DNA from 2 places in the Gordonia sp. CPCC 206044 genome. Region 2 is predicted to be linked to the other one. Evidence: riboswitches for the same ligand, from Rfam matches in the RefSeq annotation. Region 2 holds a riboswitch; the other holds the start of a gene.
What was found. A riboswitch is a leader RNA that binds a small molecule or an ion and turns the genes downstream of it on or off. The one in region 2 is predicted to bind thiamine pyrophosphate.

Region 1: linked by a shared signal. The riboswitch ahead of thiO (glycine oxidase ThiO) and the one ahead of thiC (phosphomethylpyrimidine synthase ThiC) in region 2 are both predicted to bind thiamine pyrophosphate.

Annotation. Positions count from the first base shown of each region.
Region 1 is NZ_JBCLVL010000023.1:5,624-11,329, forward strand. Features, by position in the region: gene AAFP35_RS24850 (NUDIX hydrolase) at 171-662, shown strand; gene AAFP35_RS24855 (hypothetical protein) at 690-1,058, opposite strand; gene thiE (thiamine phosphate synthase) at 1,708-2,397, opposite strand; TPP riboswitch at 2,417-2,531, shown strand; gene thiO (glycine oxidase ThiO) at 2,525-3,622, shown strand; gene thiS (sulfur carrier protein ThiS) at 3,619-3,816, shown strand; gene AAFP35_RS24875 (thiazole synthase) at 3,809-4,588, shown strand; gene AAFP35_RS24880 (oxygenase MpaB family protein) at 4,641-5,706, opposite strand, start outside.
Region 2 is NZ_JBCLVL010000001.1:321,729-327,434, reverse strand. Features, by position in the region: gene AAFP35_RS01450 (barstar family protein) at 1-251, shown strand, start outside; gene AAFP35_RS01445 (exodeoxyribonuclease III) at 253-1,038, shown strand; gene AAFP35_RS01440 (siderophore-interacting protein) at 1,035-1,796, opposite strand; gene AAFP35_RS01435 (GNAT family N-acetyltransferase) at 1,880-2,227, opposite strand; TPP riboswitch at 2,478-2,592, shown strand; gene thiC (phosphomethylpyrimidine synthase ThiC) at 2,584-4,236, shown strand; gene thiD (bifunctional hydroxymethylpyrimidine kinase/phosphomethylpyrimidine kinase) at 4,233-5,096, shown strand; gene AAFP35_RS01420 (DUF222 domain-containing protein) at 5,636-5,706, opposite strand, start outside.

The DNA.
Region 1 (5,706 bases), on a different contig from region 2:
CCTCGAGGAGCGCGACTTGTGAAGGCCGTGTCCCCAGGTCGTCGTGAGGCTCTCGAAGGTGTGGAGAGCACAGCTATGAGTCGTCGTGGCCTGGCCACAGTGGCGTGACTCACCTACCGTGGAGGACGTTCGGGGCATTTTCGGGGTGGGAATGAGCTGCAGGAGGCAGTGTGCGCGGAGACGGTGACGGCTGGGTGATCGATCCGGATGGTTCGCGCTACTGGGGGCGCAACGGTGCAGCCGGTCTCCTGCTGCGGGCGCCGCTGCCCGACGACGACACCACCGCGATCCTGCTGCAGCACCGTGCGATCTGGTCGCATCAGGGTGGCACCTGGGGCCTGCCGGGCGGTGCACGCGATTCGCATGAGAGTGCCATCGACACCGCACTGCGGGAGGCCGACGAGGAGGCCGGGATCGGTGGCGAGGCAGTGCGGGTCATCGCCGCGCTGGTGACGCATCAGGCACCGAGCGGTTGGACCTACACGACCGTGATCGCCGAGGTCGACCAGCCGATCCGCACCATCGCCAACGGCGAATCCGCCGAATTGCGATGGGTACCCGAGTCCGAGGTGGCGACCCTGCCGTTGCATCCGGCATTCGAACGCGCCTGGCCGGGGTTGCGGGAACGGATCACGACGCTCGACCTGCAGACGGATCGCTGACGACCGGGCTCGTCGCTCGGGAGACCGTCAGCAGCTCAACAGCCGGTTGGCTCCCGCGATCAAGGCGTTGATGCCTGCCTCGTCTCCCGTCTGCCCATCGCCACACGCCCAACGTTGACGGCCGTCGCGCTCGCAGAGCAGGAACGTGGTGATCGTCCCGTCGACCTCGCGCTGATGAAGGCTGACGATCTGCACCGGTGCGCCGAGGTCGTGGAGCATCGATGTCATCGCACCGATCGGGCCGGCAGCCTGCGCCTGCAACGACATGACGCGGCCGGCGAACGCGATGGTCGCGTGACAGACGACCATGTCCTGGCGGCCGGGCGCGACGCTCCAGGAACCCAGACGGATGGAGCCGGCGGGCGCGTAGGTGTCGGTGAAGCCCTGCCAGGTCATGCCTGCGGCTTCGGCGCGCATGCCCTTCGGCAGGGCACACCCGAAACGGGTGGCGAAGGGATCACGGGGGCGGCCCGACGACGTCGTGTCACCGGGGCGTGGATTCGGAGAATGGTGAAGGCGGTGCATCTCGAGTCTTCTTCGGTCGAAAGGATTGCGACCGACGAGACGAGAACGCGACGACCCCGCAGCGGGGGGTCGGTCAGATCAGACCCCGCTGCGGCGGGTTACGAGCGCGCTCTGCATGCACAACATGATGGCGACCAGGATAGACCCGCCTCCAGCGCGTCGGCAAACGGATTTCCGTGCCGACCCGGCCGACAGTGTTCGGCCGACTCTCCGGCCGATCGAATCGGTGTTACCCCGCCAGTCGAGTTACGTCGAGTTCAGCGAGCCGTCGTATCGAGATCAGCTGTGGTGCACCAGGTCTCGATACGCCTCGCCTAGCGGCTCGGCTACTCGACCGGCAGGGGGTCGTCGGCGGCTCGGCTACTCGACCGGCGGGGGGTCGTCGGCGGTTCGGCTACTCGACCGGCGGGGGACCGTCGGCGGTTCGGCTACTCGACCGGCGGGGGACCGTCGGCGGTTCGGCTACTCGACCGGCAGGGGGCGTCGGCGGTTCGGCTACGCGACCGGCGCGGCGGGGCCCTTACCCGGCGGCGGACGCCAGAGGCTCGCGCAATGCGTTCGCCGCGGCGGCGGGATCGTCGGCGGCGGTGACCGCGCGCACCACGACCACGCGCTGCGCGCCGGCGGACTGCACCTGCGGCAGCCGCTCGGCGTCGATGCCGCCGATCGCGAACCACGGCTTGCCCGGGGCGGCCGCCGCGGCCGCTCGCACCAGGTCGAGTCCGGGAGCGGTGCGGCCGGGTTTGGTCGGGGTCGGCCAGCATGGCCCGGTGCAGAAATAGTCGACGTCGTCGTCTGCGACCGCGGCCCGCATCTGCGACTCGTCGTGCGTGGACATCCCGACAATGACGTCCGGGCCGGCGATCCGTCGTGCCAGGTGTGCAGGCAGATCACCCTGCCCGACGTGCAGTACGTCCGCGTCGGCGAGCACCGCGATGTCGGCGCGGTCGTTCACCGACAGCAGGGCACCGTGGCGTGCGGTGAGCTCGCGCAGCCGGCCGAGTATCTCGAGTTCCTCACGCGCCTCCAGCACTCCGAAGGTCGCTTCGCCCGGTGAACCCTTGTCTCGTAGCTGCACGATGTCGACGCCACCGGCGAGCGCCGCGTCCACGAACTCGACGAGATCGCCGCGTTCACGGCGAGCATCCGTGCACAGGTACAGCCGTGCTGATGACAGACGGGCGATTCGCGGGGCACGCAACTCGGTCACGACGGCAACGGTAGGCTAGGCGGCACGACACGGGAGCCCGGGGTACGCCGGGCTGAGAGTGCGGGTGGAGCCCCCGCTGACCGTTTGACCTGATCCGGGTAATGCCGGCGAAGGAAGGATGTCATCGATGGGTGATCCGATCAAACAGCAGACGAGTCGACCGACGCTGGCCGTCGTCGGCGGCGGTGTCATCGGCCTGACCTGCGCCTTGGCCGCGGCGGATGCCGGCCGACGGGTGCAGGTGTTCGACGCCGGTGCGCGGGATCGTGCCGCCTGGGTGGCCGCTGGGATGCTCGGATCACTCGGAGAGGGACATCCCGGCGAAGACGAACTGCTGCGGCGCACCGTCGAGTCCGTGCGTCGGTGGCCCGCACTCGTCGAACGGCTCGCCGACCCGTCGATCATGGCCGCCCACGATTCGCTTTTCGTCGCGGCGTCGTCGGCAGACGCCGAGCACCTGAGGAACCTTGCCGACTTCGTGTGGTCGCAACAGCCACGCGTCGCCGACGATCTGCGGCCGGTGAACGCGGGTGACATCAGACGCCTGGAACCGGTCCTCGGGTCCCGCCTGCACAGCGGATACCTCGTCCGCGGAGAGGGCGCCGTGGACAACCGGCGGCTACTGGATCGTCTGCGCGAGGCGTTGCTGGCGGCGGGCGGTTCGGTCGTCGATCGCCGGGTCGGCGACCTCAGCGAGGTCGACGCCGACGACGTCGTGGTGGCCGCGGGCCTCGGCACGCGTGCGTTGCTGCCCGACATCGGGTTGCACGCCGCGAAGGGAGAGATCCTGCGACTGCGACGTACCCGGTGGTCGGTGCCGCCGCCGACCCACGTGGTCCGGGCACGGATGCGCGCCCGCTCGGTCTACCTGGTGCCACGTGACGACGGAATCGTCGTCGGTGCAACACAATACGAGCCTTTCGAGGAGTCGAGTGCGGCTCCGGAGGTGGGTGGCGTGGCGGATCTGCTCGCCGATGCCGTCGACCTGATGCCCGGTCTGCGAACGTACGAACTCGTCGAGGCCGGTGCGGGTATGCGTCCGTGCTCGGCCGATGGGCTGCCGATCATCGATCGCGTCGACGAGCGTGTCGTCGTGGCGACCGGACACGGGCGCAACGGAATCCTGTTGGCGCCCTACACCGCCGAACGGGTCATGGAACTGCTGGACGAACAACGACCGACCGCGTCTGCGAGTGCGTCGGCCGGAGGGGAGAACCGATGCTGACCGTCCTCGTCAACGGTGAGACGACCACCGTGCGACCGCAGTCGTCGGTGGGTGATCTCGTGGCGCAGATGGGCCTGCCGGACCGTGGTATCGCGGTGGCCGTCGACGGTGAGGTGGTGCCCAGGGGTGGCTGGGATCGTCTGTTGCGCAGTGATGCCCAGATCGAGATCGTCACGGCGGTGCAGGGTGGCTAGCCCCGTCGAATCAGACCTGGACGCTCCGCTGCGGATCGCGGACCGGGAGTTGACTTCCCGGTTGATCATGGGTACCGGCGGCGCGAGCAATCTGGCCGTTCTCGAACGTGCGCTGAGGGCGTCGGGGACCGAGTTGACCACGGTCGCACTGCGTCGGGTCAGCCCGGAGTCCAGGACCGGCCTCGTCGAGCTCCTGCGCCGCCTCGACATCGCGATCCTGCCCAACACGGCCGGTTGCCACACGACCGCCGAGGCGGTCCTCACCGCGCAGCTGGCGCGCGAGGCCGTCGAAACGCACTGGGTGAAACTGGAAGTCGTGGCCGACGAGCGCACCCTACTGCCCGACCCGATCGAATTGGTCGAGGCGGCAAGAGCATTGGTCGACGACGGGTTCGCGGTCCTGGCCTACACGAACGACGACCCGGTGCTGGCAGCGCGTCTGCAGGACCTCGGTGTCGCAGCGGTGATGCCGCTCGGGTCGCCGATCGGCACCGGCCTGGGAATCGCGAATCCGCACAACATCGAGATGATCGTCGCCGATGCGCACGTGCCGGTGGTGCTCGACGCCGGCATCGGGACTGCCAGCGACGCCGCGCTCGCCATGGAACTCGGCTGCGACGCAGTCCTTCTCGCATCTGCTGTTACACGGGCCGACGATCCGGAACGGATGGCGGCGGCGATGCGCCACGCGGTGACGGCCGGGCGGTACGCTGCCGGGGCGGGGCGGATTCCCAAGCGGTTCTGGGCCCAGGCGTCGTCGCCCGCGAGGTGAATGGCGCATACCGTGGTCGCGCCCCAGGCCTCAGACCCGCCCCCAACTCGTCTCAGCTCACCGCCGCCGGAGCGTTGTCCACCAGTTCGTGCGACACACCGTAGGCGCGCCGCATCCGGTCCATCTCGTGATCGCGTGACCGATAGCCGCGCCGCGACAATCGATCCCGGCCGCCGACGATGATGCGGGCGCGGCCTGCCGCGGCCATTACCGGGGCGGCCAGGCGCAGCACGTGTTTGGTCCGGCCGTCGGGGATGTGCAGTGCGTCTGCGTCGTCGTCGCTCAGAAAGACCCGCTGCAGGCCGTGGATTGCGCGGCCGGCCACCGCCCGGCGTACACGTCGTGGCCCGGGCAGGGCATCGGCCAGTTCTGGGATCAGATAGTCATCGGTCAGCGCGACGACGAACTCGCGGTCGGCGTCGTCGGGGCCGGGGGAGGTGAGTCGATACAGCTCCTCGATGCGAATGTGGTCGGCGGCGCAGGTCGGATTCAGCCGCGGGTCCATCCCGACGACGTGTCCGACGTAGCGCCACAGGTGGTAGATCGCCGTGAGTTCGTCGTCGTCGAATCGCACGCCGAGGTCGTACATGCCGTCGAGGGCGATGTGCCCGAACTCTGCCATCGTGAACGCCATGTAGGGCTGGGGAATCGGGACGCCCCAGGCGGTTTCGTCCCAGGTGCCGAGGCGATACATCGCTCGGCGGACGTGAGCGTGGATCAGCCGGACCCGCACCGTGTACGCGAAACCGTCGCCGTCGCGGCGCATCCCGCCCGGAGCGATCACGTGGCGCAGCCACTCGCCGACCTCCACCGAACGCACGGCGGGCATGGTCGCGTATCTCCCGGTGAGCACTAGAGGCTTTCCGGCGATGCTGTTGCCGGCGCCGCGCAGCAACGATGCCGCGCCCAACACGATGCCGAGGGCCGCGGTGTGCCGGACGAGGGCGTCGGCAGCACGGTCGAGCCGGTCGTGGTCCACCCATGCCGGTTCGGCGTCGAGTGCGGTGAACAGTGCGCGCAGTGAATCCGGGGCGTCGTCGACGGTGTCGATACCGCCCTCGAGCGCCTTTCGCACGGCGTCGGTCGCCGACGATCCTCCGAACTCGTCGCTCACCACC
Region 2 (5,706 bases):
ACGACACGGTCGGCTTCGTGACGGTGATCGCGAACGCGCCCCGCCTGTTGCGCGAGGAGCCCGACGAACTCGGCTGGTTCGCCGAGTCCCTCACCTTCTACCGGGACCACTACCGCGACATCGCGACCGCGCCGACCGGATTCGCGGCGCTGCTGTTGACACCTGTCCCCCTGACCCATCTGATCGAGGAGCGGTGGCGTGATGCGGGGTCGCCGGTGGCCGAGATCGAGTACCCGGAAGACGTTGCCTGACATGCGCATCGCCACGTGGAACGTGAATTCCATCCGCGCCCGGTCGGAGTTCGTGGTGGGCTGGATGGAACGCAACGAGATCGACGTGCTGGCGATGCAGGAAACGAAATGCCGCGACGACGAGTTCCCGGTGATGAGCTTTCTCGCCTCCGGATATGACGTCGCCCATCTGGGGAACGGCGGTTTCAACGGGGTGGCCATCGCCTCGCGGATCGGCCTCGACGAGGTCCAGTACGGTTTCGAACACCAGCCCACCTTCGACAGCGCGGGGGCAGGGCCCGTGATGGAGGCTCGGGCCATCTCGGCTCTGTGTGACGGCATCCGGGTGTGGTCCCTGTACGTACCCAACGGCCGCGAGCTCGACGACCCGCACTATCGATACAAACTCGACTGGCTCGCGGCGCTGCGCGACATCGGCGCACTGTGGCTCGCCCACGACCCGGCAGCACAGGTCGTGCTGGCCGCCGACTGGAACGTGATCCCCACCGACGACGACGTCTGGGATCCCGCATTGTTCGCGGGCAAGACCCATGTCTCCGAAGCCGAACGGGCTGCGCTCGCAGCGATCGTCGATGCCGGATTCCGCGATTCCGCCTTGCCGTACACCGATTCCTACACCTTCTGGGACTACCAGCAGTTACGGTTCGCCCGCAACGAGGGCGTGCGCATCGACTTCATGCTGAGTTCCCCGGCTTTCGACGATCGGGTCCGCGCCGCATTCGTCGACCGCGAAGCACGAAAACCCAAGGGCGCCAGCGATCACGCGCCTGTCGTCGTCGAGTTCTAGGACGGGCCGATGTTCGGCTGCCAGTATGCCTGGGCTTTGACACCCTTCTTGCCGAGCCCGTAATCGTTGCGGAACGCGTCAGCGACGGCCCGTGTGCTCTTCGTGTCCAGGGCAACCCAACCGAAGTGCCCGGCCGCGGCGAAGGCACCCGCCTTGACCGCATCGACCATGGCTGCGCCGTCTCGCTCACGACGGACCCAGTTGATGACATCCTGATCTCGCAGCCGCAGGGGGAGCGTCTTGTCCGAGTCGTGCACGTACTCGAACCAGATCGTCACGGGCGCCGACGGATTCGATGATGCCGAGATCGCGTCGAGCAGCGAGTTGATCGCGGGCAGGGCAGCTGGATCGCCTGCGATGAGCCAGCCCATCGGCGCGGGATCGGGGATGGCGAACTTGGAACCGAGGAAGGACGCACCGATCGTGTCACCCGGGCGGGCCTGCTGCGCCCATCGGGTGGCGGCCCCCTCGTGGATCGCGAATTCCACACTGAAGGAATCGGTTCCACGGTCCGGGTCGACCAGCGTGTAGCCGCGCTGGTGCAGCTTGCCGTCGGCGTTCTCGAACCAGATTCGTATCCACATGGTCGGATGCAGCGGGCGATCGGTGAGCAGGCCCCCACCGGTGAAACCGAGCCTGATGTACTCGTCGGTGACGCGCTCGTTGCTGGTCACGGTGAGCTCGTAGTCGTCGGCCCCGAAGAGCTTCATGATGACGCCCTGCACGCCGCGCGACCGACTCTTCGTGGATTCCGCCATCGAGCGACCCCTCCCGTCACACACGCGTCCCTGCCGCGCAGTTGTCAGGCTAGCCTACGCTAACCAGACCTCGCGTCGACAGTTCAGGCGGGGGCGACCGGGACCAGTCCGGGATGCGCATCGAGGTAGGTCTTGGTGAACGAACACACCGGCCGCAGGCGAGCACCCTGCTGCCGCACGTACTCGATCGCACCGCGCATCAACCGGGTGCCGAGACCATGTCCCGTGTACTCGTCGTAGAGCACGGTGTGCAGGATGGTCACCGTCTTCTGCCCGTCCTCGACCTCGGTGGTGTAGCCGAGCACGCCGACCAGGTCGCCTGCCACCCACAGTTCGAAACGGTCGCGGACGGGGTTGTGGACGACCTGCGCGATCTGCTGCAGGATGGCCTGCGCGGACTGCGGTGGCCGTTGGCGATGTTTCCGGTGCACGATCCCCTCCAGGCTGCAGCGTCGGACGCCCGGTGCCAGGACTCCCCTTCCGAGCAACGAGCGCGGGATCGTGTGTGATCCCGGTCACACACTACCCTACGCTGCCGTAACTGCGTGGCAGCACGACAGACCTGTGGAAAACGATCCGGCCACGAAAAGGCGGCGACGAAAACACACCGGTGCGTCGGTGGTCACGCGCGCGGATTCCGCGTAGTGTCGCGGATGGTCCGGCAGCCCCGGGCCGAACGACAATTCCACACGCGGGGGCTCCCACGATCACCGGGGGCTGAGATGGCGACAGGCGGTCGTCGACCGCCTGAACCTGTCCGGGTAATGCCGGCGTAGGGAGCCACATCATGGGAACAGCTGTATCTGCATCTGCCGTCACCACGGGTCCGATCCAAGGCAGCGACAAGCACTACCTCGACGTCGACCACCTCCGGGTGCCCCAGCGGCGCATCTCGTTGACCAACGGTGACCACCTGGACGTCTACGACACGTCCGGGCCTTACACCGACTCCTCGGCGACGATCGACGTGGAGCGAGGACTGGCGCCGACACGCGATTCCTGGCGTCGACCCGACCCGATCGGGCCCGCCGCCACCCAGTTGGCCTGGGCGCGAGCCGGGATCGTCACCGACGAGATGCGCTTCATCGCCGCCCGCGAGGGCGTCGACGTCGAGTTGGTCCGAGACGAAGTCGCCACCGGCCGCGCGGTGATCCCGGCCAATCACCGTCACCCCGAATCCGAACCGATGATCATCGGTAAGGCCTTCGCGGTGAAGGTCAATGCCAACATCGGCAATTCGGCGGTCACGAGCTCGATCGCCGAGGAGGTCGAGAAGATGGTGTGGGCCACCCGGTGGGGCGCCGACACCATCATGGACCTGTCCACGGGCAAGGACATCCACACGACCCGCGAGTGGATTCTGCGCAATTCCCCGGTTCCGGTCGGCACCGTACCCATCTATCAGGCGCTGGAGAAGGTCAACGGCGATCCCACGGCCCTGACGTGGGAGATCTACCGCGACACCGTGATCGAGCAGGCAGAGCAGGGCGTCGACTACATGACCGTGCACGCAGGAGTGCTGTTGCGCTATGTCCCGCTGACGGCGCGCCGGGTCACCGGCATCGTCTCTCGAGGCGGTTCCATCATGGCCGCCTGGTGTCTGGCACATCATCAGGAGTCGTTCCTGTACACACACTTCGACGAATTGTGCGAGATCTTCGCCCGCTACGACATCACCTTCTCCCTCGGCGACGGCCTGCGTCCCGGGTCGATCGCCGACGCGAACGACGAGGCACAGTTCGCCGAGCTGCGCACCCTCGGCGAACTGACCAGGATCGCGAAATCCCATGGCGTTCAGGTGATGATCGAAGGTCCCGGCCACGTCCCGATGCACAAGATCGCAGAGAACGTGCGACTCGAGGAGGAACTCTGCGAGGAGGCACCCTTCTACACCTTGGGACCGCTGGCGACCGACATCGCACCCGCCTATGACCACATCACCTCGGCGATCGGTGCCGCGATGATCGCGCAGGCCGGTACCGCGATGCTCTGCTACGTCACGCCGAAGGAGCATCTGGGACTGCCGAACCGCGACGACGTGAAGGTCGGCGTGATCACGTACAAGATCGCCGCCCATTCCGCCGACCTGGCCAAGGCCCATCCGCGCGCCCAGGAGCGAGACGACGCACTCTCCAAGGCGCGCTTCGAGTTCCGATGGACCGACCAGTTCAATCTGGCACTCGACCCGGATACCGCGCGCGAGTACCACGACGAGACGATGCCCGCCGAGCCCGCCAAGACCGCACACTTCTGCTCGATGTGCGGCCCCAAGTTCTGCTCCATGCGGATCTCCGCGGACGTCCGGACCTATGCCGAGGAGAACGGCCTGGTGACCGCCGAGGACATCGATCGCAAGCTCGCCGAGGAGATGGCCGCGAAGTCCGCCGAGTTCGTCGAACACGGCAACCGCGTCTATCTGCCCTTGGACGCGACCACATGACCGATCACCTCGGATTACCCACCGCCGCACCGGGTGTCGCCCCGACCAGGGTCATGACCATCGCGGGATCGGATTCCGGTGGCGGCGCGGGTATCCAAGCCGATCTACGAACCTTTGCGCTGCTGGGTCTGCACGGACTGGTGGCGGTGACCGCGGTGACCGTGCAGAACTCGGTGGGCGTCCAGGGTTTTCAGGAGATCGACCCCGAGACCGTGGCCGCCCAGATGCGCAGCGTCGTCACCGACATCGGGACCGGGGCCGCCAAGACCGGCATGCTGGCATCGGCGCCGATCATCGACGCGGTGGCAGCGACGTGTGCCGAACTCGGCATCGGTCGAGACACCGCGACGCCACTGGTCGTCGACCCGGTGTGTGCATCCATGCACGGTGACCAGTTGCTCGCCGACAGCGCCCTCGACACGTTGCGGTCGGCGCTGATCCCCCGCGCCACCGTGGTGACGCCGAATCTCGACGAGGTCCGCCTGATCACCGGGATCGACGTGGTTGACGCGGCCACCCAACGGCAGGCGGCGCATGCCCTGCTCGATCTCGGGGCCCAGTGGGCACTCGTCAAGGGCGGGCATCTGCGGTCCAACGACGAGAGTCCCGATCTGCTGTTCGACGGCACGGACTTCCACGAGTTCTCGCACGCCCGGATCGACACCCCACACGACCACGGCGCCGGCGACACCCTCGCTGCCGCCACCGCGTGCGCGCTGGCCCACGGACGGTCGGTCCCGGATGCGATCGGCTTCGCCAAGCGATGGGTCACGCGTGGACTACAGGCGGCCTATCCGCTCGGCGCCGGGCACGGCCCGGTCAATCCGCTGTGGCGGGTGGGCGGCGGATCGCCTGACTGACGGACCAGAGTGACCAACCCCACACTCAGCGATCTCTAAGCCGACGATTCCTACTGTCGGCAGCGCGAATCGGACTGTCGTCGATGCAGGTGAACACCCTGACGATCGATCGTCGTCGCCGCGATGTCACGAACGGCATAGGTGACACCGACATGCACAGAGATCGACCAGAGGGGGACACATGCGTGCCGAGTTCGACCACCACCTGCGGGTAGCCCACTTGCGAGCGTCACGAAAGAGGCCACCGCCGGGTGCCCGCCGGTTCACTGCTCGGCGGGCACCCGAACGGGGTTTCCCATTTCACACTGTGGAGTTGTCAAGGGTCGTGCACAACCCGGGTTGTCCCGGGTCGCTGGTTTAGGCTTGGTGAAAGTCCTGGTGGGTCAGTCTGTTTCGATGGCCATGAATATGGCGATGTCGGGAGGGTGATCTCGATACGCTCGCTCGGCTTGCGCCTCGCGGGCTACTCGATCGGCGGTGGGTGGGTGTCAAGGGCGCGGATTGGATGCCGAACGCATCCCTGATGGCGGTGACCGGTGTCAGGCGGCGAGGGTCATGGTGCGCCGGTTATACGCCGGTAGCGGGGTGCGTGTGGGATCGACCTCGACCG